3 regions of the Erythrobacter sp. KY5 genome follow, and region 2 is predicted to be linked to each of the others. Evidence: predicted binding sites of a transcription regulator. Region 2 holds the regulator's gene; each other region holds the start of a gene.
The links. The regulator LexA, encoded in region 2, represses DNA repair genes until DNA is damaged. The targets are predictions, from matches to a motif close to GTTCCNCNCTTGTTCT.
Positions count from the first base shown of each region.

Region 1: a site for LexA is predicted at 7,267-7,282, ahead of CD351_RS06810 (deoxyguanosinetriphosphate triphosphohydrolase). Genes of this name have one in related genera too.
Region 3: a site for LexA is predicted at 5,220-5,235, ahead of uvrA (excinuclease ABC subunit UvrA). Genes of this name have one in related genera too.

Region 1 covers NZ_CP021912.1:1,443,286-1,453,118, reverse strand. Annotated here, with positions in the region: gene CD351_RS06850 (CpaF family protein) at 1-809, shown strand, start outside; gene CD351_RS06845 (hypothetical protein) at 806-1,048, opposite strand; gene CD351_RS06840 (DMT family transporter) at 1,113-2,042, shown strand; gene CD351_RS15865 (entericidin A/B family lipoprotein) at 2,096-2,224, shown strand; gene CD351_RS16025 (hypothetical protein) at 2,338-2,466, shown strand; gene CD351_RS06830 (DUF938 domain-containing protein) at 2,476-3,075, opposite strand; gene CD351_RS06825 (long-chain-fatty-acid--CoA ligase) at 3,092-4,654, opposite strand; gene CD351_RS06820 (ABA4-like family protein) at 4,747-5,190, opposite strand; gene CD351_RS06815 (NAD(P)H-binding protein) at 5,214-5,942, opposite strand; gene CD351_RS06810 (deoxyguanosinetriphosphate triphosphohydrolase) at 5,970-7,163, opposite strand; gene CD351_RS06805 (aspartate/glutamate racemase family protein) at 7,498-8,208, opposite strand; gene CD351_RS06800 (alpha/beta fold hydrolase) at 8,325-9,287, opposite strand; gene CD351_RS06795 (SO2930 family diheme c-type cytochrome) at 9,293-9,833, opposite strand, start outside.
Region 2 covers NZ_CP021912.1:2,202,458-2,212,290, reverse strand. Annotated here, with positions in the region: gene CD351_RS10465 (sensor histidine kinase KdpD) at 1-488, shown strand, start outside; gene CD351_RS10460 (citrate synthase) at 554-1,840, opposite strand; gene gltX (glutamate--tRNA ligase) at 1,886-3,289, opposite strand; gene CD351_RS10450 (ComEC/Rec2 family competence protein) at 3,326-5,641, shown strand; gene lexA (transcriptional repressor LexA) at 5,635-6,339, opposite strand; gene CD351_RS10440 (molybdopterin molybdotransferase MoeA) at 6,554-7,732, opposite strand; gene moaC (cyclic pyranopterin monophosphate synthase MoaC) at 7,729-8,205, opposite strand; gene trpC (indole-3-glycerol phosphate synthase TrpC) at 8,374-9,162, opposite strand; gene trpD (anthranilate phosphoribosyltransferase) at 9,168-9,833, opposite strand, start outside.
Region 3 covers NZ_CP021912.1:2,477,979-2,487,811, reverse strand. Annotated here, with positions in the region: gene CD351_RS11810 (winged helix-turn-helix domain-containing protein) at 1-1,430, shown strand, start outside; gene CD351_RS15960 (lysozyme) at 1,434-2,444, opposite strand; gene CD351_RS11800 (toll/interleukin-1 receptor domain-containing protein) at 3,088-4,599, shown strand; gene CD351_RS11795 (hypothetical protein) at 4,610-4,972, opposite strand; gene uvrA (excinuclease ABC subunit UvrA) at 5,285-8,224, shown strand; gene CD351_RS11785 (hypothetical protein) at 8,341-8,820, shown strand; gene CD351_RS11780 (hypothetical protein) at 8,817-9,173, shown strand; gene CD351_RS11775 (hypothetical protein) at 9,495-9,833, opposite strand, start outside.

The sequences.
Region 1 (9,833 bases), 760 kb from region 2:
CTCCGCTTTCACTGCGCGGCACCGCCATCTCAATTCGTAAGTTCTCCGAAAAGCCGATCACCTTGGATATGCTCAAGGAATTCGGCTCGATGTCAGAAAAGATGTGTACCGCGTTGAAGATCGCGGGCGCATGCCGGATGAACGTCGTTATCTCGGGCGGTACGGGTTCGGGTAAAACGACCATGCTCAACGCCCTGTCGAAGATGATCGACCCGGGTGAGCGTGTGTTGACCATTGAGGACGCGGCCGAACTTCGTCTGCAACAGCCGCACTGGCTGCCACTCGAAACACGTCCGCCCAACCTTGAAGGGCAAGGCGCGATCACGATTGGTGACCTTGTGAAGAACGCCCTGCGTATGCGTCCTGACCGCATCATCCTGGGTGAGATTCGTGGCGCGGAGTGTTTCGACCTTCTCGCCGCCATGAACACCGGCCACGATGGCTCCATGTGTACGCTTCACGCCAACTCTCCGCGAGAGTGCCTTGGCCGTATGGAAAACATGATCCTGATGGGCGACATCAAGATCCCGAAGGAGGCCATTTCGCGCCAGATCGCGGAATCGGTCGACCTGATCGTGCAGGTGAAACGTCTTCGCGACGGTTCGCGCCGCACCACCAACATCACCGAAGTGATCGGGATGGAAGGCGACGTGATCGTGACGCAGGAGCTCTTCAAATTCGAATATCTCGACGAGAGCGAGGACGGCAAGATCATGGGCGAGTTTCGTTCGTCCGGCCTGCGTCCCTACACACTCGAAAAAGCGCGCCAGTTCGGCTTCGACCAGGCATATCTTGAGGCGTGCCTCTAAAGGCTACCGAGCACGACGGGTAGACTCGTCGCGAGGCACCCGCCTCCGATGATAGCCAGTGCAACGAACAGGCTCGTCCACGGCATGAAGCCGACCTTTTCCAGCCTTTCGGGCGAGCGCCTTTTTTCGCGCATCCGATCCATCAATAGACAGACCACAGCCAACGCCCAGCAGAAGGCTCCGACCAGCGCAAGCTGAACCGCGTCGCTCGCAAGCGCTATCTGTGTGAGCAATTCCATGGTGGCGACGATTTAGGCAACGCTGACCATTGCGCAATCCCGGCATGCTTATAAAGCGTGCGCCATGGATGGCTCGGTTGCACGCCCTCGCCCTTATCTGGCGCTCAGCCTGCGACTGGCCACCGCCGGAACGCTTGCGACCATGTCGATGCTGGTCAAAGTGGCCGGTGAGCGCGGCGTTGAACTGACCGAACTCATCTTCTGGCGCCAGGCCATCACGCTGGTGTGCGTCGCGGTTCTTCTCGCAGCGATGGGTCGACTTGCCGATATCAAGACGAAGCGATTGGGAGCCCATGCGAGGCGCGCAGTCTTTGGCATTGTCGGCATGTTTTTCGTCTACGGCGCGGTCATGCTCCTGCCGCTTGCGGAGGCGACCGCTCTAAGCTTTACCGCGCCTTTTTTCGCGGTCTTGCTTTCGGTGCTGCTCTTCAAGGAGAAAGTCGGGCGGTATCGCTGGGGCGCGGTCGCACTTGGTTTTGCAGGAGTCGTGGTTCTGACCCAGCCGGCATTTGGCCTTGGTTCGGAAACGCCCATCAGCCTGATTGGCGCTGGCGTTGCGTTGGTTGCAGCCGCACTGGTGGCGGTCATCAGCTTTCAGATCCAGGATTTGAACAAAACCGAAGCCCCATGGAGCATCGTGTTCTGGTTCACGGCGTTCACTACGCCGTTGATGGCGCTTGCCCTGCCCTTTGTGATCGGTCCGCATGATGCCGATACGTGGGGGCTCATCATCGCGATGGCTTTGTGCGGTGCGCTCGCGCAGATTTTGCTTACGTCCTCGCTGCGCTTCGGTTCGGCGGGAGTGATTCTCCTCATGGACTACACCTCGCTTCTCTGGGCGACCTGGTACGGGTGGAGCATCTTTGAAAGAACTCCGCCTACAACCCTGTGGCTCGGCGCCCCGCTGATCGTCGCCGCAGGGCTTCTTATTGCATGGCGCGAGAAGCAGCTGGCCGCAGCAAAAGCGCGTCGCATCGAAACAATGGAACTTTAGCGCATGCTGGTTTGTTGAGGTTTGGTGATCACCAACCCCCGAAGGAGAACCCCATGATCCGCAAGACAATTCTCGCAGTCGCCCTTGGCGCGATGACACTCGGCGCTGCCGCTTGCAACACCGTTCGCGGCGCTGGCGAAGACCTTCAGTCAGCAGCAAATGCGGTTGACGAAGAAACCTGAGCAGTCCCCCACTCGAAGCAAAAAGGGCTCACCTATCGCAGGTGAGCCCTTTTTTGTTGTGCCCGGTACAGGCTACAGCGATTATCAGATCATCGCAAAGGAGCCCTAACCCCATGAAACGCAAGATCCTCACCGCCGTCGCGCTTGGCGCAATGCTCACCGCAACCGCGGCCTGCAATACCGTTCGCGGCATGGGCGATGACTTGAAATCGGTTGCCGACGCGGTCGACGACGAAACCTGAGCTCTGGCTTCAGGCGCTGCGGAAAACCAGCGTCAGATTGTTGGCAGGCATTTCGTAACGTGCAGTGCGGGCGAAGCCATGTTCGCTGGCGAGCCTGCCCAAATCTTCGGCAGTACGAATGCCCCACTCGCTGTTTCGGGCGCGCAGGCTTTCGTCAAAGGCAATGTTAGACGGCGCCGCTTCAACACCTTGCTCAAAATATGGGCCGTAAAGGATCAGCGGCAGATTCTTGCCGCCCAGCAATTGGGCAGCGCCCCTGAACAGCCCCTTGGTCGCCTCCCAAGGCGCGATGTGGACCATGTTGATGCACACAATTGCATCAACGCCCATCACCTCCCACGGGCCCGGACTTTGCGTATCGAGCACCATCGGCATGCTCAGATTGGCACCCTCGTAATCGATGCGATGGGCAAGGATCGAGGCGATGGCGTCACGGTCACAGTCGCTCGGTTGCCAGTGTATCGCGGGAAAACGCTCCGCAAAGAAAGCGGCGTGCTCACCTGAACCACTGGCGATCTCAAGCACACGCCCGCTTTCGGGCAACTCAGTTGCCAGTATTTTCGCAATGGCTTCGCGATTGCGCAAGGTGGCGGGCGCGTGCTTCTTCATCGGCGAGTCAAGTTTGTCAGGAAACCTGTCGGTCCTGCCCTTCCCAATAGGGCGCACGCAACTGTCGGCGCAGGATCTTGCCAGAAGCGTTGCGCGGCATTTCCGCGATGATGTCGATGCTCTTGGGCACCTTGAAAGGGGCGATCCGTTCGCGTGCATAGGCCAGCACGTCGCCTTCCTCGATCTCCATGCCCGGCTTCGGGACGCAGCACGCTTTCACCTCTTCGCCCCAGCGCTCCGACGGGATGCCGATCACGGCGACCTCGGCAATCGCAGGGTGCCCGAAGATGGCGTTCTCAACCTCTGCGGGATAAACATTCTCACCGCCCGAAATGATCATGTCCTTGATGCGGTCCTGAATATAGACATAGCCGTCCGCGTCCATGATCCCCGCATCGCCCGTGTGCAGCCAGCCATCGGCGTCGATCGTGTTGGCAGTGGCCTCGGGAAGCTTCCAGTACCCCGCGGTGTTCGAAGGCGACAGGATGCAGATTTCGCCAATCTCGCCAATCGGCACTTCCGTGTTGTCCTCTCCGCGGATCTCGATTTTCACCCCCGGAACCGCCTTGCCCGCCGAACGCATGCGTTCGTTGCCTTCGAGCGAGTGATCGTCTGGCGGGAGCATGGTCACCGTCCCGGTCGTCTCGGTCATGCCGTAAACCTGGAGGAAGCCTGTTCCAGGCATCGTCCCCACCGCTGCCTTCAGCAATTCAAGCGGCATGGGCGCCGCGCCATACATGAGGTAGCGCAAGTTCGAAAAGTCGGTTTCCTTGGCCATAGGATGCTGAATCACGAACTGGATCGCAGCAGGCACGAGGAACATGTGCGTCGCGCCGTTCTGGATCGCGCTGAGTACCCCGTCGGGTGTGAATTCGGGCAGGATGTGCCCCCGAATGCCGTTGGCAACAGCAATGGCCGAAAGCCCGGTCCCGCCAATATGCGCGCAGGGCATGGCGGCGAGAATGCAGTCGCCCTCTTCGTATTTGTGCCACGGAGCCTGCTCATCGAGGCTGGGCTTGCGCAGCGAGAACAGGTTCTTGTTCGAAAGTCCCACACCCTTGGGGTTGCCCGTGGTGCCTGATGTGTAGAGCTGGAGCACCGGATCATCGCCATGCGCGGGTTCATAGCTGGCAGGCTCCATTTCGAGAGCTTGCCGAAAGGCGGTTTCGACTTCCACCACTTTGGGGGCATTTTCCATCGAGCCGGTCACTTGGCTTGCCGTGTCGATGAAGGCCTCTTCAACGAACAGAACCTTAGTGCCGGTGTCGCCTAGGATGTAAGCAATTTCAGGCGGGGCAAGTCGCCAGCCGATCGGAGCCATCACGACGCCCACACGTGCCGCAGCATAGAGAAGCATGAAGTAACGGTCCGAGTTCTTGCCCAGCCAGGCGATCCGGTCACCATGCCCGACGCCGTGGCTTTGAAAGCACGCGATCAGCTGCCGGGTCTGGTGATCCGCTTCCCCATAGGTCGTGGCGCGGCCCCCCATTTCCAGAGCAATGCCGTCAGGACGCTCTTTGCTCCAAAAGCTCAGGAAATCGTCGAAACTCAACATGTCGTGATCGGCCTCGCTCGCCATATGCTACCCTCTCTAATCCCGGATTCTTCGCTTGCCGTAGGGTTAGCCAAGATAATGGCGCCGCGTCCAACTTTTTGATGGTGTCGGCAGGTTCAGGCTGGCCGCCCCTGCTTGCGTGCAGCGGGCTCGCGCGCGATCAGCCAAACGAGCAGGCCGACAGGGCCGCACAGGAATGTTGCGAGCAGAACCGGGGCCTGAAGGATGCGCGAGATGCCTTTTGCGTCGCCATCCCGCGCGATCCAGAGGCCGACGAACAGGTCGAAAGCCAGGTAATGCACCCATCCCAGCGTCAACCCTGCATCGCTTCCGAACAGGGTGCGCACCCCTTCGATACTGGTAAAGCTGCCGCCATCGCTTCCTGCCGAAAGACCGGTCAGCAGGCTTACGAGAATTCCAGCATAAAGCAGGCAAAGCGCGCCCACGCCAAGATACAATAGCGCCGACAGCAAAGCGGGCCATCGCGGCAGAAGAATCAGCGCAGCCCAAGCAAGCATCGCCATCAAATTGGCGCCGTTAAATACCGTCCCCCAGTCCATGATCGTACCCCTATCCAGACCCGTTATTCGGGCAGAGGCGCCTCGGCCTTTGCCCTCCATTCGCGCGCAGCTCGTTTCATGGCCTCGTTATCATGCGTAAAGCGGCCCGCCGCCTTTCGCATCGCCAGGCCGAGCGCTGCTTCGCAAACCAGATCTGATGAGATGGAGCGATACATCTCCCACTTCGTCGGCAGCAGCGGATCGATCACAGGGCTCGCGAACCGCGCCACCGCTTCAACGGGCCTCAGATCGCCTTTTCGCTGGCCGCGCAGCAGCCCCGGTCGCAATATATCGAGGCGCTTGAAGCCCACCTTCGACACCTCGGCTTCAACCTCGCCCTTCACTTTGAGGTAGAAATTTTTCTGGCGCGGATCGGCTCCAGCAGAGCTGATCAGCACCATGTTGGGAATGCCCGCTTCGACGGCGGAATGTGCTGTCGCCAGAACGAGATTGTGGTCGACAGCGCGAAACGCGGCCTCGTCGCGGCCTGCCTTCTTCCATGTCGTGCCGAGTGCACAGATCAGCGCTCTTGGCCGGACAGCCTCAAGGACTTCGCCCCATTTCTCGGTATCGGCGATAAACATCTCGACCCGCGCGCCCTTGGGCAGTTCCATTTCTCGCCGCGCGATGCCCACAATGCGAGCTTGGTCTCCTGCGCTCGATATCTCGATAAGCCGCCGACCGATCATGCCGGTCGATCCGACCAGGCCGATGCGAACCGGCGTCTTCTCGTGCGCTCCGTATTCGGTCATCCTGCGCTCCGCTCAACGATGATGCGATCAGACATTGACGAGCCCCTGCGGCTGCTCGCCGTAAATCGCTTCACATGCGCGAATGGCGAAACGGTCGCTCATCCCGGCGATAAAGTCGGCGATCGTGCGGCTACGACCCGGCTCAGTCTCCGGCAGGCGAGCTTGCCATTCCTCGGGCATGAGGCGCGGGTCCTGAGAATATGCAGCAAAGAGCCGCGCGATGACGTCCCTTGCCCGCTCAGCGGCGCTGACCTGTTCCGGGTGGTAATAAAGCTTTTCATACATGAAGGATTTGAGCGCCCGTTCGTTGTGTTCCATATCCGGCGAGAAGCCCGCCAGTTGTCGCCCTGCATCCCGCACCTCGTCTACCGAACCGATGCCCTTCACCTGCTCTTTCGTGTTTTCGAGCACGTCGTTCACCATCAGGCCGATCTGATCGCGGATGAGTTCTCGCAGCAGGCGCTCACGCGGGGCATTGGGAAAGCGTTTTTCGACCGAGCGCCACTGGTCTGCGAGGAATTCCAGTTCCATCAGGTCATCAAGGCTTAGGAAGCCTGCGCGCAAACCATCGTCGATGTCGTGATTGTCATAAGCTATGTCGTCCGAAATCGCCGCGATTTGCGCTTCGAGCGAGGGCCAGGTGCCAAGGTTGAGCGGGAAGGCTTCGTCCAGCTGTGCAAGTGCCCAATTGGGCGCCGCGACCGGGCCATTATGCTTGGCAAGCCCTTCGAGCAGGTCCCAGGTCAGGTTCAATCCATCATGGCCGGGATATGGGGATTCGATCCGCATGACCGTGCGCAAGGCCTGGGCATTGTGGCAAAATCCGCCATGTCGCGCCATCGCTTCAGACAAGGCCGCCTCGCCCGCGTGACCAAAAGGCGGATGCCCCAGATCATGAGCGAGACACAGCGCCTCAGTCAGATCTTCATCAACGCCAAGAGCGCGCGCCAGCACCCGTCCAATCTGCGCGACTTCTATCGAATGGGTCAGTCGTGTGCGGTAATGATCGCCATCAGGGGCAATGAACACCTGCGTCTTGGACTTGAGCCGACGAAAACTCATTGAGTGAATGATACGATCGCGGTCGCGCTGAAAATCGGTGCGCGGCCCGCGCGTCTCTCCACCGACGTCAAGCGGCGAAGGGGTACCCTGCGAAGCGAACTCGCGCCCGCCATGGGCAAAGGGGTCAGCGGAGTAGGGAGCACGTGTGGTCACGGGCATATCGCTTAGGTCACCGATGCCACGCGCTCAACGGGAACAGAACGGCAACCTCCCATGAATGCCGTGGACAGGGCCAAAGCCAAGGTGTGGGAAGGCGCGGTTGTGCACAAGTCCGGAAAAAAAGGGACCGCCCACCGGGTGCAATGGGGGGGTGGTAGGCGGCCCCAAGAGCCCTAAAGCTCTTGGGTCATTCGGAGCGACCCGAAGACCCGGAATCTGCCTGTTACTTTTCGATGACAAATTCCTCGCCGCAGGTATAGCGAGCGCGCCCACGTTGCACCCCATGCAATGCTGCTATGCGGCCAAGCGTTTCGTGGAAGGGTCGAGTTGCAGACTAATTCACCAATTCCTGTTCAAGGATCCAGTCCGCTGCCGCTTCGCAGTGAATTCTGGTTGAATCAAAAACCGGCAGAACATTGGCATCGACATCGACGACAAGGTCGAGTTCCGTACAGGCCAGAACAATCGAGTCCGCCCCTTCTTGAGCCTTGTTCGTGATGATTGTCTTCATCGCGCGCTGCGCATCGCGCGTTACCTTGCCAACCATCAGCTCATCGTAAATGATCCGGTCAAGCGTTTCGACGTTGACCATGTTGGGCGGAAGCAGGTCGATGCCGTGCGCGACGAGCCGCTTGCGATAAAAACTCTCGGTCATGACGTTGCGAGTGCCGATCAGGGCAGCGGTTTTGTGCCCCTCGCGCTTCAGCGCCTTGCCCACGTAATCTGCTATATGGAGGATCGGTATCCCGACGTTGGACGACACTTCATCGTAAAGCTTGTGCATCGAGTTTGCCCCGATGATGAGCGCTTCAGCGCCTGCGCCTTCGAGCCGTTTGGCGCTTTCCGAAAGAATCCCGCTTGCGCGCTTCCAGTCTTTTTCTTCGCGAAGCGCGTAAAGCTGGCAGAAATCAAGGCTTTCGATCAGCATCGGAGCGGAAGCCATGGGAGCTGCGCGGCGTTGCACGATCCGGTTGATCCGGTCGTAATAAATTCCGGTCGACACCCAGCTCATGCCGCCGATCAGTCCCAATTTTCGCAAAGCCATTCCTCGAATCCATACTGCGCCGCACAACGATGTAGCCACCAAGCGCGCTATCCGTCCATAGGGCGTGGATTGCTTAGATGAATTAGCCGGTTAGATGGCTAACACCGTCTCAACGGTCAGCCTTGCTCAAGTGTTCCCAGCCATTTGCGAAGATCGGCGAGTGATGGTCCGACGATCTCTTCCTGAGGGAGATGACCGATACTTTGATAGATAATGAGCTCACTTTGGGGCAGCGTTTCATCGAGCCAGCGCCCTGCGCTCACAGGGATCAAGCGATCCTCTTCTCCCCAAAGGATCAGTGCTGGCATGTCCAGCTCGGCGATCTCGCTTTTGGTGAGCGGCTCATAATCCGTGCTGAACCGCGCCATGGTCGCTGCGCGGTTGCCGGGGTAACGAAGCAGTTCCCAATACCGATCCACCATTTCATCGGTCACGATCTCTTTGACCGACACCGATTGCGCAAGGCTTTGGGCAATCAGGCTGCGCGGGGTTATCTGTTCGGCGATCTTGTTGATGCCAGGCATCCTTGCAATCGCGAACCCGATATTGCCGCTGTCATCGTCTTCTTCCTGAACCTCGATCTGGTTCATCGGGATGCCGCCCGCATCGACGAGCACCATGCCCATTACGCGCTCAGGATAGGCCGAGGCGAACGCCATCGTGTGCTTGCCGCCCATGGAATTGCCACCGATGACAAACCGATCGAGGCCGAGCGCGTCTGCCACTTCGCGGATGTCTTCGGCGTAGTTTGCGCGGCTGTAATCATCCGCCGGATCTGGACCGGTCAAACCGTGCCCGACCTGATCGAAACGGATGACGCGGTAAGTGTCGGCAAGCCCTTCTACCCAAGGCTCCCAGGTGTGAAGATCCGCATTGGAACCGTGCAGGAGAATAATGGGAAGGCCGTCTCGCGGCCCTTCGTCGCGAAGATGGACGGTCACGCCGTCTTCAATCTCGACAAATTGCGACGGTGCGCCGCCATACTTTGCGCGCATCTCTTCTGCGTCGGTGTCAGGCGTTCGGAAGATCAGGAAGACGACAAGCAATAAAGCGGCGAGGACGCCGACAATCCGCAGCACCCACTTCAATTGCCCATCTCCGCAATCCAGTCTCGCATCAGTGCGACCGCCTCTTCGTCAATCGTGGAGCGCCCGAGTTCAGGCATCGCCACACCCGGCTCATTCGAATTCATCCGGTGCACGAGGATCGAGGCGTCAGGGTCACCCGGCTCGATCGAGACAAGCAGCCCCCCTGCCCCGCGCCCAGCGGCGACTGGCGGCTTGTTGACGCCCCGCGCGAAGGGGGCATCCTGCTCCCAGCGCAGGTCGAGACCTGAATTGGACGCGCCGCCGCCCGGCCTGTGGCAATGCGCGCAATTCACGTCGAGATATGCCCTTGCAAGCGGCTCTTTCGCGGCGTTGGCATCGGACCAGCGAGGCATTGGTCTCGATACGTCCGGCACCGCGTCGAGTTTACCCTGCTCGGAAAGCAGTTCGAGCAATTCAGGTGCCAGATTGCGCGCTTTCGGGCCAATGGGAAGGACCGCATCATCGAGCGAATGGCAGGCCTTGCACTGGTTCTTGTTCGGGATCCGGTAGCTGATCTCTTCGCCTGCCGGCGTGATG
Region 2 (9,833 bases):
AGCGGGTGGACCTTGCCGACGTTGCCCGACGGGCGACGGGAATTCTCGGCGTGCGTGCGCGCGATCGCAAGATCGACTTCGTAATTGAAGAGAGTGACGATCCGGTCATTGCGACTGCCGAATTCCGCCGGGTGCTCCAGATATTCATCAACCTCATCGGCAACGCCATCGCTTACTCTCCCGAGGGGAGCACCGTCACGGTAACCGCGCAAATCGAAGGCGAAGGCCTGGTGAGCGCGAGCGTGAGCGACGAGGGGCCGGGCGTCGATGCCGGGCAGGCCGAGAAAATCTTCGACAAGTTCGAACGGCTTGGCCGCGACAGCGATGGCGGGAACGACACCGGCTCGGGCCTCGGGCTTTATATCTCGCGCAAGCTTGCTCTTGCGATGGGAGGCGATCTCGAAATCGTTCAGCCTGATGAGGGCGAAGCGATCGCCGGCGCGCAGTTCAAGCTGACGCTGGCCGCTGCGGATAGTTCAAATTCCTAACAAAAAGGCCCGTCCGGTTAAGGGCAGGCCTTTCGTCAAGTTCTTCGCGCTTCTTTGCGCTAGCCTTAGCGCTCGCTCAGCGGCACATAGTCGCGCTCAACCGGGCCAGTATAGAGCTGGCGAGGGCGACCGATGACCTGTGCTGGATCGGAGATCATCTCGTTCCACTGCGCGACCCAGCCAACGGTGCGTGCAAGAGCAAAGAGAGCGGTGAACATCGTGGTCGGGAAACCGATCGCCGAAAGAATGATGCCCGAATAAAAGTCGACGTTCGGGAACAGCTTCTTTTCCTTGAAATACGGGTCGCTGAGAGCGATTTCTTCGAGCTGAAGGGCGGTTTCGAACACCGGATCCTTGACGTTCAGTGCATCGAAAACTTCGCGCACGGTCGACTGCATAACCGTCGCACGCGGGTCGTAGTTCTTGTAGACGCGGTGACCAAAGCCCATCAGGCGGAACGGGTCGTTCTTGTCCTTGGCGCGCTCGATATAGTGCGGAATGCGATCAGGCGTGCCGATTTCGCGCAGCATGTTGAGCGCCGCTTCGTTTGCGCCGCCATGAGCCGGACCCCACAGGCAGGCGATGCCCGCTGCGATACAGGCGAACGGGTTCGCACCCGAAGAACCGGCAAGACGGACGGTCGAAGTCGATGCGTTCTGTTCGTGGTCGGCGTGGAGGATGAAGATCCGGTCCATTGCCTTTTCTACCGCCGGAATGACTTCGTATTCTTCAGCCGGAACGCCGAAGGTCATGCGCAGGAAGTTGCCCGTGTAGCTTAGGTCGTTCTTGGGCTGCATGAAAGGCTGACCGACCGAGTACTTGTACGCCATCGCTGCGATGGTTGGCATCTTCGCAATCAATCGGTGCGAGCTGATCTTGCGGTGCTCAGGGTCCGAGATGTCAGTGCTGTCGTGATAGAATGCCGACAGAGCACCTACAACGCCGCACATGATCGCCATCGGGTGCGCATCGCGGCGGAAGCCCTGGTAGAACGTGTTCAGTTGATCGTGCAGCATGGTGTGCCGCGTGATCGTGTAGTTGAAGTCCTCGTACTCCTGCTGGCTTGGCAGTTCGCCATTGAGAAGCAGGTAAGCGGTTTCCATGAAGCTCGAATGTTCAGCCAGCTGCCCGATCGGGTAGCCGCGGTGAAGCAGGACGCCTTCCTGGCCGTCGATATAGGTCAGCGCGCTTTCGCAGCTCGCGGTCGACTTGTAGCCGGGGTCGAAAGTGAAGGCGCCGGTCGATCCATACAGCTTACGTATATCGACCACATCCGGGCCGGTGCTGCCTTCGAGCACGGGAAACTCGTAAGTTTGCCCACCCAGTTCGAGTTTCGCCTGCTTGTCTGCCAAGTTAAGTCTCCTGCCGTAATTCTTTTCAGCGTGATCGCCCAGACTTCAAGAAGCCTGCGCGTCGATCCGTGCCAGGGATTCTTCCCGTCCCAACAGGACCAGAACATCGAAAATACCGGGCGACGTCGTCGTCCCGGTCAGTGCGGCGCGCATAGGCTGCGCCAGCTTGCCGAGCCCCAATTCCTGTTCCTCTGCAAGCGCTTTGGTAGTGGCTTCGAGCGCTTCGATTGTCCAGCTATTTTCCTTTGCAAGCGCCGTTGAAACCAGTGCAAGTCTCGCGCGGCCCTCCTCATCGAGCAGCTTGGCTGCCTTTTCCGTCATTTCCAGCGGTCGCTTCGCAAAGAGAAATCCTGCGCCTTCAACGAGTTCATCGATATTCTTGGCACGCGTTTTGAGCACAGGCATAGCCTTGGTCAGGATCGCTACATCCGCATTTTCGCCGATTCTGGATGCGACCAGACCGGCGAGGCGCGCATCGTCAGCCTCGCGAATATAATGCCCGTTCAGATTTTCGAGCTTCTTCATGTCGAAACGCGACGGGCTCTTACCCACACCGGCGAGGTCGAACAGTTCGACAGCCTCTTCGCGGGTGATCTCTTCGCGGTCGCCGTGACCCCAGCCAAGGCGCAGCAAGTAGTTGAACAGCGCCTCGGGCAGGATGCCGAATTCGTCGCGATAGGTTTCTGCCCCAAGAGCGCCGTGTCGCTTGGACAGTTTCGCCCCGTCCGAGCCGTGGATCAGTGGCACGTGGGCGTAGATCGGATCGGGCCATCCCCCCTCAATTTCGTCCATCGCCCGGTAGATCGGCAATTGGCGAAAGGCGTTGTTGAGGTGATCGTCGCCGCGAATAACGTGCGTGACCCCCATGTCGTGATCGTCCACCACCGCTGCAAGCATGTAGGTCGGTGTCCCGTCCGCGCGCAGGATGATGTAGTCGTCTAGTTCCTCATTGCGCACTGAAACCGTGCCCTGGACCTTGTCTTCGATGGTCGCCTCTCCTTCGAGCGGCGTTTTAAGTCGGACGGCATAAGGAGCGCCGTCGGGCGCTTCCGATGGATCACGGTCACGCCAGCGGCCATCATACCGCATCGGCTGCTTGTTGGCGCGCTGGTCTGCCCGCATGGCTTCCAGTTCTTCAGGAGTGGCGAAGCACTTGTAAGCATGACCTGCCTCAAGAAGCTTGTGCGCAACTTCTGCGTGCCTGTCCGCGCGCTGCGACTGGAATGTGGGCGCTTCGTCATAGTCGAGGCCGAGCCAGTCCAATCCATCCAGGATCGCGTCGATCGCTTCCTGCGTGGAGCGCTTCTTGTCCGTATCCTCGATGCGCAACAGCGCCTTTCCGCCGTGATGGCGGGCGAAGAGCCAGTTGAAGAGCGCCGTGCGAGCTCCGCCGATATGGAGGAAGCCTGTAGGCGACGGGGCAAAACGGGTGACAACTGGGCTTGCCATGGGCTTGATATTCCTATTCATTCTAGCGCATTGAGTATGGCCGAACCCGAAGGGGGAAATGGGCCCTTGGCCAATACGCCGATCATTCCGATTGCGGGCGAGCCCGACAGCAGCGTTGAGGCTGCGCGAACCGATCCGTCTGGCCCTCGAGAGGCCGCTGCGCGCCTGTGGCAAAGGGGCGGCGGATTGTCCAGCGCTGCGAGCGCGCTTGCGACCAAGGTCGAAGCCTTCCTGGCCGGAGCGGGCTTCGACCGTGCACCGTGGCTGGCCGTCGTCTTCGTCGCAGGAATCCTTAGCTGGTTCGCCTTGCGCAACGAATGGCAATGGTGCGCAGGGATCGCTCTCTCTTTGCTCACGGCCTTGTTCGCGCTGGCTGCGTGGAGGGACCGGCCGGAACGCGACCATGTTCGAACGGCCCTGATCGCGTGTGGCCTCGTTTTTGCCGCAGGGGTCAGCGTCATCTGGCTGCGCTCCGAAATGGTGGGCGCGGAGCCGATTGAGCGCCCCATGATCGAGCGCGTTCAGGGATATGTGCTTGAGCGCGTGGATCAGCCATCGCAGGACCGCATTCGCCTCACGCTGGCTGTTCGTGATGCGGCCAATGGGCAGGGCCGAAGGATCAGGGTCAATGTCCCGCTCGGCGTTGCTCAGGATGCGACAGAGGGCCTCGATGCCGGGGCCTTGGCTGAAGGAGCGGTCGTCCGAATGCGCGTCCGCCTCATGCCACCGGCGAGCCCCATGCTACCGGGCGCTTACGATTTTGCCAGAGCAGCCTGGTTCAAGGGGTTGAGCGGCACTGGCAGCGTGCTGGGCGAGGTCGAAGTGATAGAGCCTGCGCCGCAAACCAGCGGAATTGCCTCGATGCAACGCGCTCTGTCGGCCCACGTTAGGGACCGCGTCGACGGTTCGGCCGGTACAATCGCTGCTGCATTTGCAAGCGGCGACAGGGGAGCAATCGCCGAGGCGGACGAGGACGCCATGCGCGATGCAGGCCTTACCCACCTGCTTGCAATCAGCGGGCTGCATGTGAGCGCGGTGATCGCGGCTGCCTATTTCATGGCGCTCAAGCTGCTTGCGCTTTTCCCCGCCATCGCTCTGCGCGTGAGGCTCCCGGTCGCAGCTGCCGCTATCGGAGCGCTGGCCGGGATCGGCTATACTTTGCTGACAGGTGCGCAGGTTCCAACCGTGCGCAGCTGCGCCGCAGCCATGCTGGTTCTGATCGCGCTTGCGATGGGCCGCGATGCGCTGTCTTTGAGAATGGTTGCGGTCGCAGCCGCGTTCGTGCTGCTGCTTTGGCCGGAGAGCGTCATCGGGCCGAGCTTCCAGATGAGCTTTGCTGCAGTCCTTGCGATCGTGGCGCTCCATTCCTCGGGGCCTGTAAAAGCATTCCTCGCGCCGCGGGAAGAGCATTGGCCGCGCCGTTTCGGCAGGGGGGTGTTCATGCTGTTCGTGACCGGTCTCGTTATCGAGATCGCGCTCATGCCGATCGTTCTATTCCACTTCCACCGCGCGGGCTTGTACGGGGCCTTCGCCAATGTGCTCGCAATCCCGCTTGTAACCTTCATCTCGATGCCGCTCATCGCGGTTGCATTGGCGTTCGATATCGTTGGCCTCGGCGCACCGTTCTGGTGGCTTGTCGAGACCTCTTTGAAGGCGCTGCTTACCATTGCCCACTTCACCGCTTCACAGCCCGGTGCCGTCAAGCTCATGCCTCAGATGAGCGGCCTGACCATCGCGCTTTTCGTAGGCGGTGGCTTATGGCTCGCCCTGTGGAGCGGTAGGGCGCGTTTGCTCGGCTTCGTGCCGGCAGGTCTTGCGACGGCCCTGCTGCTGTTCACGCCGATACCGGATGTCCTGATCGGGAGGGAAGGACGCAATGTCGGCATCACGATCGAAGATGACGATGGCAGTCTCAGGCTCTTGTCTTTGCGTGACAGCCGATCCTCCTATTCACGCGACAACCTTCTCGAATTGGCGAGCGTTCAAAGCGAACCCATCCCTCTTGCACAATGGGATGGCGCACAGTGTTCGACCGAGTTTTGCACGCTGGTGATCGAACGGGGAGGGAGGACCTGGTCTCTCCTGCTTGCGCGCAATCGCGATCTTATAGAGGAGCGCTCGCTCTCTGCCGCCTGCGAGCGGGCCGATATCGTGGTCGCCGACCGTTTCCTGCCGAGATCGTGCCAGCCTCGCTGGCTCAAGGCAGACCGCCGTTTGCTGTCACGCACCGGCGGACTTGCGCTCAACCTTGAAGATGGCGAGGTGTCCAGCGTTGCCGAAGGTCAGGGAGGGCATGGCTGGTGGCGGGGGGAAGACGACCTTGCATCACCCCGCCGACCACGCAATCAGTGATAACGCCGCAACAGACCTGCAAGTTTACCCTGAACTTCGACCTCGTCAGGGCCGTAGACCTGTGCGTCATAAGTCGCATTGGCCGGATCGAGCCGAACCATGGCGCCTTCCTTGTGCAGGTACTTGAGCGTTGCCTCTTCTCCGCGAACCAGAGCCACCACGATCTCACCATCGCGGGCGGTGTTGGTTCGGCGAACAAGGGCAAAATCGCCATCGAAGATGCCAGCCTCGATCATCGAGTCTCCCGACACTTCAAGAGCGTAATGCTCTCCCGGGCCAAGCAACGCCGCAGGAACCGGCAGTGAGCTTTGCCCTTCGAGTGCCTCAATCGGTGCACCAGCCGCGATGCGCCCGTGAAGCGGGATTTCGATCACGTCATTGGCAGGCTGAGGCGCCTTCGCCATGACGCTGGAAGCTGAAGCAACCGCATCGTTCGCCGTAATCGAAGCGGGCGCGGCCTGCGACCTCGTTGCAGTCACCGCGTCTTCCGGCACCTTGATTACCTCAAGCGCGCGAGCCCGGTTGGGCAGGCGGCGGATAAAGCCGCGTTCTTCAAGAGCAGATATCAGGCGGTGAACCCCCGATTTGCTCTTCAGGTCGAGCGCTTCTTTCATTTCCTCAAAGCTCGGCGAGATACCGGTTTCTTCAAGCCGCTGCTGAATGAAGCGGATCAATTCATGCTGTTTTGCCGTCAACATGGGCAAACTCCGTAAAAGCCGCATTGTCCGCGCCTGAGCCGGAAGTGGCCCGTGCGCAATGCCAAACTCGCGCGCTCCCAGAGGCACCGTCCGTCAAAACGGAACAGGTGCGATACAGAGCACTAACCGCGCACCGATATGGTGAACGAATGTGGAACAAGTAGGCAACTTCGGAAATCGTGTCAAGCGGACTATGTCGACAAACCCAAGGGAATCAGCCATTTTCGATGTTGTAGATGCGCACAGGCTCACCCGGTTGCACTTCGCCTGATCCGGCAGGGCGTTCGATCAGGCAGTTGGCTGCTGCAAGTGAGCGGATTGCGCTCGAATCCTGCGATGCTGCGCGGCGAACGCGCTGCCCGTCGAAGACACCGCGCACGAACTCGCGGCGAGCTCCTGTCGCGGGCATTGTCTCAGCGGCTTGAGCAGTCACCGCGACCGGCAAGCGCGCCGCCATTCCCATCGCCGCACGGGCGAGGGGCAGCGCGAACAGAAACGCGGTCACGAAGCTTGAGACAGGGTTCCCCGGCAGGCCAAGCACCACTTGCGAGCCTCGCGTCGCGACCATGAGCGGCTTGCCCGGCCGGATAGCCACTTTCCAGAAGGCTATATCCGCGCCCCATTCGCGCAAGGCCGATTGCACGAGATCGTGGTCTCCCACAGATGCTCCCCCCGATGTGATGAGGATGTCGCAGCCTTCCGCTCTGGCGAGAGCGGCTGCGAGCGCGCCCATATCGTCGCCCACCGGTCCGATCCTCATGCATTCACCGACGAGGGGCCGCAGCATGGCGGCTATCATCGCTCCGTTCGAGGCGGGGATTTGGTTCGGACCGCAGTTTTCAGGATCTGAGCTCAGCTCATCACCACTATCGAGCACCGCCACTTTTGCGCGTTTGCGGACCGCCAACGTGCCGTGACCCGATGTGATGGCCAGCGCGAGTTGAGCAGGGCCGATCCGGGTTCCGGCTTCGAGTACGGTGTCTCCGGAGGCGAAGTCGAAACCGCGTTTGCGGACATGCTTTCCGAGGGGCGGGGCATCCTCGGCGCTCACTTCGTCTTGCGTGACGTGGGCGTTTTCCTGAATGAGGACGCTATCGCTGCCGGCGGGCATGTGCGCACCGGTTGAGATCCGCACGGCTTCGCCCTCAGCCAGCTTTCCATCGAAGGGCGCACCGGCGCGGCTTTCACCGACGAGCTTCCATGGTCCCGCACCTGAAAGCGCGTAGCCATCCATCGCCGACAGGTCTGCGGAAGGCTGGGTTCGGGCCGCCTTGAGGTCGTGCGCCAGGACCCTGCCCAATGCCTCTTCAACCGGGACCGTTTCCGCGCCCAGCACCGGTACAAGCGCGAGCAGCCGCTCTTGCGCCTCGTCAAGGTCGAGCAATCCGCTCACGCGGCGGGCGCTTTCCAATCGCCGGACTTGCCGCCGCGCTTCTCGATGAGGCGCACCTCGCCAATCACCATCCCCTTATCGATGGCCTTCGCCATGTCGTAGATGGTGAGCAGCGCGGTCGAAACGGCGACCATCGCCTCCATTTCCACGCCGGTCTTGCCTGTCAGCGATGCGGTAGCGGTGGCACGGATCGAGCGATCTTCGAAAGCGAACTCGACGCTCACCGCTTCAAGCCCGAGCGGATGGCACAGCGGGATCAGCTCGCCCGTGCGCTTGGCGGCCATGATCCCGGCGATGCGCGCCGTGCCGAGTACATCCCCCTTGGGCGCATCGCCTTGGCGGATTGCTTCGAGAGCTTCGGGAGACATGCCGATCCGCCCGGACGCAATCGCGATACGCTGCGTTTCGGCTTTGCCGCCGACATCGACCATGCGCGCGGAGCCTTGCGAATCGAGGTGTGTCAAACCGTTCATATTCAGGACCTTACCTGAGAAGTGGACCGCATGTTACACGGTCCAGAGGCAAATAGTGGGTCGATCACACCAACGCGGTCTGATAGCCATTTTCGATCATTAAGGACATTCGCTGCGCCAGTCATATCCGGGTGATGCCACGAAGGCGGCATGTAGGACAGTGCGCGATTATCCTTCGAGCAAGGTCCGCGTCGCCGCCACGATGTCATCGGCCCGCATCAGGCTTTCGCCGACGAGGAACGTCCGCACCCCGCTTTTCGCCAACCTTTCGAGGTCGGCATGATCCGAGATACCGCTTTCCCCCACCAGCAACGCGCCTTCCGGTGCAAGCGGAGCAAGGCGTTCGGTGACGCCAAGCGATGTGGTGAAAGTCTTGAGGTCGCGGTTGTTGACGCCAAGGAGACGGCTTTTCAGATGCGTAGCGGCGCGATCGAGTTCCTTCTCGTCATGGACTTCGATCAGCACGTCCATATTGTGTTCGAGTGAGGCGGCTTCGATTTCGGCCATCTGGCCATCTTCCAGCGCGGCAACGATGATGAGGATCGCGTCCGCCCCGATTGCGCGCGCTTCGAGGCATTGCCAAGGGTCGACCATGAAGTCCTTGCGCAGGACAGGGAGCTGGCACGCGGCGCGGGCGGAGACGAGATAGTCTTCGTGCCCCTGGAAATAGGGCGCGTCGGTCAGGACCGAAAGACAGGCCGCGCCCCCTTTTTCATAGTCGGCTGCATGGCGTGCCGGGTGAAAATCCTCGCGGATCAGGCCTTTTGACGGGCTTGCTTTCTTGATTTCGGCAATCAGCGCAAAGCCGGTCTGTGCGCGTTTACGCAAAGCCGCCTCAAAGCCGCGCGGAGCGGTCTGGATGGCCGCCGCCTGTTCGAGCTGGCTGAGGGGCACAGCGCCTTTGCGGGCGGCGACCACTTCGCGCTTTGCCGCGCAGATTTCTTCAAGCTTGTTCATGCGCGTCAGACCGCCATCTCTATCCAGTCGGCAAGCAGCTTTGCCGCCGCTCCGCTGTCGAGCGCCTCGGCCGCCATGGCGGCGCCATCGGCCCATTCATCAACCTTGCCTGAAACCACCAAAGTCGCCGCAGCGTTCAGCACAACGGCATCTCGGTATGGTCCGGGCGTGCCTTCGAGCAGCGCCTTCAAGGCCTTCGCATTGTGCTGCGCATCGCCTCCGCGGATCGCTTCGACCGGGGCGTGGGGGAGATTTACGTCCGATGCATCGACACGGCGCATTGCAAATTCGTTGCCGGTGACATCGGCAAGTTCGTTTCCGCCCGCTAGGCTGAGTTCGTCGAGGCCCTCGTCGCCCGAAACGATGAATGTGCGCTCCGTACCCAGCTTCGCTTTCGCCTCGGCATAGATCGGGACGTAACCGGGGCGCGCGATGCCGATCAGCTGGCGCTTCACGCCTGCCGGGTTCGACAGCGGTCCCATGAGGTTGAAGATCGTGCGCTTGCCGATCTGAAGGCGAATGGGCTGGATGCGGCCCATGGCAGGGTGATGGTTCTTTGCAAACAGGAAGCAGATGCCGAGCTGTGCCAACGCCTTCTCCGCCGTGCGTCCGGCTGCGTCCATATCGAGGCCGAGCGCTTCCAGAGTGTCCGCCGCCCCCGACTTGGACGA
Region 3 (9,833 bases), 280 kb from region 2:
GCACTGCGCGCGCGATATCCTCCTCGCTCGGTCGCCCGGTCTCGGGTCGGATGCCCGAAAGCGATGTATCGGCGAGCGACTTCAGTCTCTATCTCACGGCTCTGGGCCTCATAAAGAGCCGGGGCATGCAGGAGCGCATCGCGGCTCACTCGATCCTCGAACAGGTCACGCAGGGCAGTCCGGATTTTGCCGATGGCTGGGCCGGGTTGGCCAAGGCGAATTACCTCTATCCCTGGAGCGAGCGCAGCGACTTGGAGGCTTCACGCAAGAAGGCGCTTGAGATCGCTCGCCACGCGCTTTCGCTCGACCCGGATGCGCTCGACGCGCTCAAGGTCGCAGGGATGCTTGACGATGATCCGGATAAACGGCTGGCCCTGCTAAACCGCGCCGTAGAGGTTGATCCCGGTGATTCCGAAGCCTGGTTCTGGCTTAGCATCACGAGGCGCGATTTCCTGCTCAAGGCGCAAGATCCATTGGAAGCTGCCACCCGCATGGCCCAGCTCGATCCGCTGTGGCCCGCAAGCTGGCGTGCGGCCGACCTTGCCGCCGAATTCGGGGACATGGACAAGGCTTACGAGATTGAGCGGACAATCCGCTCGGCAGCCGTTTCGCCGTCGCAGCAACTCCTGTCCGACGCGCGTACAGCGCGAATGAAGGGCGATTTTTCGCAGTTCGTGGTGCTGTCGAACAGAGCAGCATCAACCCAGACCGCTGCTGAACGTCGCTATGGTGCGACTCTGCAAAAGAGGATCATGCGAATAATTCTGGGTCTTCCCCCGGTCGACGAAGAAATCGCAGCGCGGGAATCTCCGCCCGCGCTTTTGAAGAGCGTTCTTCTGGGCCAATTGCCGACACGTGCCCAGATGGAAGCAGAGGGAATGGATGCCGAACGTTTCTGGCGCTCACCGACTTTCCTGATCCCTGCATTGCCGCTGTTCTTCTCGCTCGGGCGCGAAGATGAGCTGCTGGAACTCTATGATGAAGAGTTCGCGAACCACCGCGCGTTTACTAAGCTGGGCGAGGACATCGGCCAGTCTGATGAGATTGTTCCGGCGCTCTCTCCCTTCATTGCCCTGGCGTTGCGCAATGCGGGCCGTGAAAGCGAGGCGCAGGAGCATTTGCGCGACGCGGAAGACTGGCTCGCAAGGTGGAAGGCGGCAGATACTGATTGGTTGATGCCCGTGATCTGGGACCTGCATCTGGCGGCGGTCAAAAAGGACAATCAGAGAGCCATCGCCGCAGTCCGAAAGCTGCCTGAATATGGGTGGCCCTACATGATGGGTCACATCGATGCCCTGTCGGTAGGGTTGGTGTCGGGAAATCCGATACTGGACGAGGTCCGAAAGCTTCCCGAGGTTCGCGAAGTCCTCGACCCGATCCGCGCAAATCTCGATCGCGAGAGGCGCGAAGTCCTCGCCCTCGAAACCTAGCCGCTACGCTTCGCGCGGGTCTGAATAGTCGGCGTTGAGGAATATGTTGGTGCGCCGTTCACTGCGATAGACGAGGCCCTTGGCAACCCGGCTTGCCGCGTGGTGATATGCCAGCTCCTCGGCGATCTTGTCGTAATCGCCCGCTTCGATCGCAGCGTTGAGTTTGGGACTTTTGTCGGGGCCGACCGTCCCGATGCCGACATTGAACACAAGGTCGACCAGCGCGTCGAATTCGTTCTGGTTCACTGGCAGGTCGCCGACCAGTTTGCGCACGCCTTTCTCCGCCTTGCCCAGATCCTGTTCAAGCAGCGTGATCGCGCGTTCATGCGAGATCATGTCGCCAACCTTGAGCTTGTCCTTGGGCAGGACGAGGTGGCCGACGCCGACCGTGGGATAGCCCGCAACGTCGCGGTAGACGTCATATCGCACGCCCTCTTCCTCGATCATCGCTTCGATCAAACGGTCGCTGACGCTCAGTTTCCTCGCATCGCGGCGTTCGGATGGATCGACGAGTTCAAATTCGTTCGCGTGCCCGAATTCGCCCAGCATGTTTCCCGCAGCAATTGGATCGGCGGAAAAGGCAAGGTTAGACGTGCCCGATAGCCCCAGCGCGCTGACGCCCAGCGCGAACGCGGTACGCTTGCGGCGCTTGCCACGAACGCGCGCGTTCTGAAGCGGTGTGAATGTGCTGAAGCGCCGCGCCCTGCTGCGCTCGCGCCGGTCGTTCCACCGCTTGCGAAAGGACTTGGCAAAATTGCGCCGGGCTGCCTTTCTGACGGTCGAAATGTCCGCAGCCTGCGTGACCGGCGGCCTGTCAGGCGAAGTCAGCCGCGACCCCTTGTCGCCGCCCGACGCGGCGTTGATCGAAAAGGCAGGTGTGCGGTTGTAAGGGCCAGAGGCGAGGAGAGGATTGCGTGTCGAGCTAAAGATAAGGCTGTCCTTTCGAATGAAGGACCGGGCGCGCATGAGATGCAGCGAAATTAGTGCGAGCGAATGCTGCGTGCCGAGCAGCATGCCGCATGTCCTTCAAGAATATGTCTGTGCGGACCCCGGCGCCAATGGTCAGCGCCTGTTGAGATCCGGGCCGCGAGTGCGTTCACCTAACCTACAAACGGAATTGCCGCTTCGATCCACGGTTCAGCGCGCGTGAGGCACGGGATGGGGGGAGCAGAAGCTTGCTTTGGAAGAGCCACCGCAGGATAGAGAGGGCATGGCTGTGGAGATCACATCGAGGGAGGAGCTTGCGGCGTGGCTAGAGGACAAGCCGCGTGAATGGGCGCAGGTGATCGCACTTCGAGCGGCTCTGCGTGTCTTGCCCGTTGCAATAAATCGCGACAATTGGGCCTTCTCTCATACAGACAAGCGGAATACTTTGGCGCTTTTTCGGGCCTTATCGCTATGCTTCGGTTATGATGAAGATACGAGGACGTGGATCAGTTTGCCTTCTGCTCGTGACAGTATTTCCATCGATAGAAGATCAATTGCTCGCGGAGTTGTGAAGGCCGTTAATTTGTCCGCTGTTCGCGCGCTTGAGGCAACGATGGCGACTAGCCCTAGAGTTTCGTCAGCCCAATCCGTGTGGCACGGATCAGTTGTTGCAGAGCACTTCGATGGCGAGAACCTCAAAGCTTGGAAACAACACTGGTCAGACTTTGCAATGCTCGATTCTGGGCTGGAGGTCGCACAAGTCAAGGCAGAACCTGTTTGGCAGGAACGACCAGATTGGCTGGAAAGAAACTGGACAAACGCATCACGTTGGCTTTCCCGGCCAGAGGACGGCTTCGAAATCTGGCGCGAATGGTACTATGGTCGCCTTGAAGGCCTACCCCACGCTTTCGCCAGATTTGATGCCGCTGCCGACGATGCATTCTACCGCTGGATCGTGGAGCAGGACGACGAATGGTGGTCCCGAGAACCAGCCGAAGTCAACGCGGACATCAAGGAATTCGTCGACTCCCTCCGCACACCAAAACCCGACGACAAGCCGCGCGTCGACTTCTTCGTCTCCTACGCCTCCCCCGACGAAGCCGCAGCGCGCGAGGTTGCGGCGGTCCTGGACCAGATCGGCAAGTCCTACATCGTCCAGTATCGCGACTTTCCGCAGGCCAATTTCGTCAACGCAATGAATGACGCGATGGACCGCGCCGACCGGCTCATCCCGCTTTATTCCAGCAGTTACGTTGCCTCCGATCACTGCAATGCTGAGTGGAATTACTACTATCATCGCGACCCGTCCTCGGTTGAGCGGCGCATTGTCGGTTTCAAACTCGACCGGGGCGATCTCAAGCCGCTCATGCAGACGGTCAATCACCGCGACCTGACCCGATACCCAAGTGCCGAGCGCGAGGAGGCCATTCGCGAGTGGATCGAGTGGGAGCCTCCAACCGCGACGCGAAAGAGCGTGGCGGATTCGGTTGAACGCCTGCTCAGCCCGCAGATCGCGCCTAGCGATGATGGAAAGCTTGACACCCGGCCCAATCCCCTGATCGACGTGCCCGTGCGCGAAAGCGCGCTGGACAAGGCTGTGCGTGAACTCTTGTTGGTGCTCGATATCATCTTCGCATCCCAACACAATCTGCCCGGCAGCATGCAGCGCGCGCTCGAACGCTATGACGAGGAGGTCCGCACCCACGGCGCGAAATCGGCGTGGGGCGGGCTCAACCGACTGGTGAACATCGTGACCGGCGGGCTCTCGACCATGTCGAGCGCGGAGTTTGCAGACGGACAACGCGAAACGCTCGAAGAACTGGTCGGTGCGCACAACCATTGCATGTCTGCTCTGCCCAGCCTCGATCTCGAAAAGCGCGCATTGTCGCAGGTTCCGGTCCAGGACGCCGATCAGGAGGCCGTGCGCGATATCACGCAAAAACTGCGCGCCATGCATGAACCGCTTCGCGAAGCGGGGCACACCACGAAAGCGCTCGATACGCTGATCGACGACGTGATCGAGGAAGGGCGGGACGTCGCCCATGCCGCGAGCGCCCCCGACGCCGACACGAGGGAGCAGGGCAGCAAGCGGCGCTACCTCATGTACGTCGGCGGGATCGGCTTTGCGGTCATAAACGCGCTGGGTGCCATGGCCACGATCGCGGATTCGCCCGCAGCGGTTCAGGCGATGCTGTCAGCGAGAGAGCTGGTCGAGGCGTTCTTCAAGGCGCTCAGCCTTTAGCGGCGCACGATTACCCCCCACAATACCGCCAATCCCCGTCCCGGCACCGTCGCACCGCATCGCGCCATTCGCGCATGCGGCGTTCGTATTCGGCGCGCTCGCGCTCATAATCGGCCATGTCGTAGGCGTGGCGGTCATAGGCTTCCCAGCCGCGCGCATATTCTGCATCGCGGCGCTCGACATAACGTAGCTGCTCGCGATTGAGGCGGCGGATTTCGGCGCGGTCACGGGCCAGTTCCTCGCGGGAGAGGCCCTTGCAATCATCCGGGTCGGAGCAGGCGAGAGCGGGGGCAGGCGCGCTTGCGGCCAGCGCGGCCATCATGAGAGCGGCGATTGCGGCCAGAGGGGCGGGGAGGGCAGTGGCGGGGCGCATGGTGGATTCCTTCAGAACAAGACACGTTCAAACTGTTGTTTTTCCACCAGCCTCCATCCTAGCGCGATTGCCGCAAAAAGCTGTACCCGAAAGCCTCGGATCGCCGCCGCTGAGCCTCAACCTGTCGATGACTGTTGCCGATGTTGCAAGGCGGCACCAAGTCGCGCCTCGGGCGTTGTAATCGGTAAGCCTCGTCGCCACCTCACACCCAAGCGGGCGCAGCCCTCTGCGCGCCCCTTTACATCAGCGAACATTTGCGGAACAAACGCCCCTTATGAGCCTTACGAAAATTCAGAAGCATTGGGCTGCCACATGCTGACAAAAATAAGCGTCCGTGGTGCCCGTGAGCACAACCTCAAAGGCGTCGATATCGACCTGCCGCGCGATAGCCTGATCGTGGTGACGGGGCTGTCGGGCTCGGGCAAGTCGAGCCTAGCCTTCGACACGATCTATGCCGAAGGGCAGCGGCGTTATGTCGAGAGCCTTTCGGCCTATGCGCGCCAGTTCCTCGAGATGATGCAGAAGCCCGATGTCGAGCATATTGACGGGCTCTCTCCTGCAATCTCGATCGAGCAGAAGACGACCAGCCGCAACCCGCGCTCGACCGTGGCAACCGTGACCGAGATTTACGATTACATGCGGCTGCTTTGGGCGAGGGTGGGCGTGCCGTATTCGCCTGCGACCGGAAAGCCGATCACTGCGCAGAGCGTGTCGCAGATGGTGGACCGGGTCATGGACCTGCCCGAGGGCACGCGGCTCTATCTGCTCGCGCCGGTGGTTCGCGGGCGCAAGGGTGAGTACCGCAAGGAGCTCGCCGAATGGCAGAAGGCCGGCTTCACCCGCGTGCGGATCGACGGGGAGCTTTACCCGATCGAGGAAGCGCCTGCGCTCGACAAGAAGTTCAAACACGACATCGAAGTGGTGGTCGACCGGCTCGCGGTGAAGGAAGGGCTGGAGACGCGGCTGGCGGACTCGTTCGAAACAGCGCTGAAGCTTGCGGACGGCCTCGCCTATGTTGACCTCGCCGATGGCGTTGTGCCCGGGCGCGAGGATGAGGCGGATCAGGGCGGCGCGATGAAGGGCGCGGGGCTCGCTGCCAACCGCATTGTGTTCAGCGAAAAGTTCGCATGCCCGGTCAGCGGCTTCACCATCGAGGAAATCGAACCGCGCCTGTTCTCGTTCAACTCCCCCCAGGGCGCGTGCCCGACCTGCGACGGGATCGGCGAGAAGCAGCTGTTCGACGAGCAGCTGGTGGTCCCTAACGAGGAACTGACTCTCAAACAGGGCGCCATCGCGCCGTGGGCCAAGTCAAACCCGCCTTCGCCCTATTATATGCAGGTGCTCACCAGCCTTGCAAAGGCGTATGATTTCACGATTACGACGCCGTGGAAGGACCTTGAGCCTGACCAGCGCATGATCATCCTTCACGGCACGGGCGGCATGCCGGTTGCGCTCACCTTCAAGGACGGGCGCAAGCAGTACACCGTCAACAAGGCGTTCGAAGGCGTCATCGGCAATCTCAACCGCCGCTTGATGCAGACCGAAAGCGCGTGGATGCAGGAGGAGCTGGGCAAGTTCCAGACCGCCCAGCCGTGTGAGACCTGCGGGGGCAAGCGCCTCAATGAAAAGGCGCTCGCGGTGAAGATACCGAGCGGCGTCGGCAAAGACGGTGGCGGCCCGACCGACATTGCCGAGCCGACCAAGATGAGCGTCGCCGATGCCAAGGCGTTCTTCCTCGACCTCGACAATCACCTGACCGAGCAGCAGAGCCAGATCGCCCGCCCGATCCTGAAAGAGATCAACGAGCGGCTGGGCTTTCTCGACAATGTCGGGCTCGACTACCTCAACCTCGACCGCACCAGCGGCACGCTTTCAGGCGGGGAGAGCCAGCGCATCCGGCTCGCCTCTCAGATCGGCAGCGGCCTGTCAGGCGTGCTCTACGTCCTCGACGAGCCCTCCATCGGCCTCCACCAGCGCGACAACGATAGGCTGCTCGAAACGCTCAAGCGGCTGCGCGATCTCGGCAATACGGTGATCGTGGTCGAGCATGACGAGGACGCCATTCGCACCGCCGACCATATCGTCGACCTTGGCCCGGGCGCAGGGGTGCGCGGGGGCGAGGTGGTCGCGCAAGGCACGCTCAAGCAGATCATGCGCGCGAAAAACTCGCTCACCGCCGATTACCTCACCGGCAGGCGCGAGATCGCGGTCCCGCAGACCCGGCGCAAGGGCAACGGGCACATGCTCACCGTCCACGGGGCAAAGGCGAACAACCTGAAGGACGTGACCGCCGCCATCCCGCTTGGCACCTTCACCTGCATCACGGGGGTCAGCGGGTCGGGCAAGTCGTCCTTCACCATCGACACGCTCTACGCCTCCGCCGCGCGCACATTGAACGGCGCGCGCGTCATCGCGGGCAAGCACGACAAGGTCACCGGCCTCGAATATTGCGACAAGGTCATCGAGATCGACCAGTCCCCCATCGGCCGCACCCCGCGCTCCAACCCGGCGACCTACACCGGCGCCTTCACCCAGATCCGCGACTGGTTCGCCGGCCTCCCGGAAAGCCAGGCGCGCGGGTACAAGCCGGGCCGCTTCTCCTTCAACGTCAAGGGCGGGCGCTGCGAGCAATGCACCGGCGACGGCCTCATCAAGATCGAGATGCACTTCCTCCCCGACGTCTACGTCACCTGCGAGACCTGCGGCGGCAAGCGCTACAATCGCGAGACGCTGGAGGTGAAGTTCAAGGGGCATTCCATCGCCGACGTGCTCGACATGACGATCGAGGATGCGGAGGAGTTCTTCAAGGCGGTCCCCCCGATCCGCGACAAGATGCGGATGCTGAACGAGGTTGGGCTTGGCTACGTCAAGGTCGGCCAGCAGGCGACGACGTTGTCAGGTGGCGAAGCGCAGCGCGTGAAGCTCGCCAAGGAGCTTGCCAAGCGATCCACCGGACAGACGCTCTACATTCTGGACGAGCCGACCACCGGCCTCCATTTCGAGGACGTGCGCAAGTTGTTGGAGGTGCTGCACCGGCTGGTGGAGCAGGGCAATTCGGTGGTGGTGATCGAGCACAACCTCGACGTTATCAAAACCGCCGACTGGATCGTAGACCTCGGCCCGGACGGCGGCGTGCGCGGCGGCGAGATCGTGGCGGAGGGCACGCCGGAGGATGTGGCGCAGGTGGAGCGGTCGTTTACTGGGGCTTATCTCGCGCCGATGCTCAAGCGCCAGCAGGAAGCGGCGGAGTGATGCGATAATTCAATCGAAATGAAATGCCGATTGGCGTATTGTATAAACGGTATTGTATGTGGAACAGTAACGTTGCTCCCTTTACAAATCCATAACGTTGCCATTAGCCATTGTGCATGGACTTTGCCCTTTCTCTGAGCGTCGCCGGGACACTGGCATCAGCTCTAGGCTTTCTGGTCACAATTGTTCAACTGAGGCGAACTGCCACGGCCACGCAAAATGCGGCAAATGCGATTGGTGCACTGAAGAATAGGATGGCTAAACACGACCTTCTGTCCGAATGTTTAATAGCTACGAAGTCTCTTCAACATGCTGCACGCGCATTGAATAATAAGCAGTGGGATGAAGCAGTTGGTACGCTACTCGATGCGCAGACATCGATTAATCGAATATCGGTTTCACCCCAAGCGGCGGAGCAGTTACAGGAAGAGGCTGCCCAAACCTCAGAAGGGCTCATCATCGCAATCTCCGATATTGAGGACTGCATTGAAAGCGAAACTCAATATGAGGCAAAAGAACTGATCATGCGTGTTCGAAAGTTTGCAAGTAAATTGGATGCAAAGGTTTCATCTTCGAATCAGGATATATTGGAATGAATACTCTCAACGAAACACGCAGGCGCGTTCTTGATTTGGTATTTAAAAAGGACTCCGAGGACAAGATTTCTTGGACCTTTAAGGAGGATGAAAAATCTGCGCAGGGCAAGTTTGATAAATTTGAAGTGCATTTTGACAGAAAATCTTCTACATCTGGCGATGCATTTCGAGTATTTGTAATTGGTCAGGGCGAAGAGGTCTTGGATGACTTCTTGGTTAGATCTTCAACATTCAATAAGCCGACCGAGCTGGCGGACTATCTTGAAAAAATCGCGAAGCTTTATAGCAGAGAATTGGAAAAAATTAAGATCGATACGCTCGCGCCATTTCTTAAGAGATTGAATGAGTTGTAATCAGCGCGTTGGGTCAATTCGGACTGAATCACTAACAATGAGTCGATCTTCCTGAAGATCAATTCGAATGCATTTGGATGTGTAATTTCACATCCTAAATCATAGCCGCCAGCCAATCGAAGACCTCGCACCTTCCGCCCATCTCGCCTTCACGGTACCGCCACACTCATCGCGATGCGCTCGATCATCAGCGCGAGTGGCCGCGGCATTACGGTGCCGGGCACATCGATAAGCGCCCTCCGACCGATCCAAAGATCGTCGCCCAGCGCGCTCGCAATGAGTTTGTCGTCCTCGGCGAGTATCGCGTCCCGGTCTGGTGATCTAAGGAACCGCTTCTTTGGATGGACATTTGTCCAGATCTTCGCATATTGCCTGCGCAAGGCGGTCCATCCAGCGAAGCGCTCTACCGATGCGCCGCGCAGCAGCCTTGATCTGATCCCACATACCCGCTTCGCCGAAGGCTTTGTTGAGAAAGTCTGTAAGCCATTCGGGAATGCCGATATTCAGATTGTCCGCCATTTCGAACACATCATCGGGGCCGACGCCACCCGAGAGGACTTTGATTGAACGAAGAGCAAGCTTGACGAGCGCAATGCAGCGTGCGCAAACGTCGCTCGGCAACGCCCGTTCTATCAGCCCGATGAAGACGCGCATCAGTCG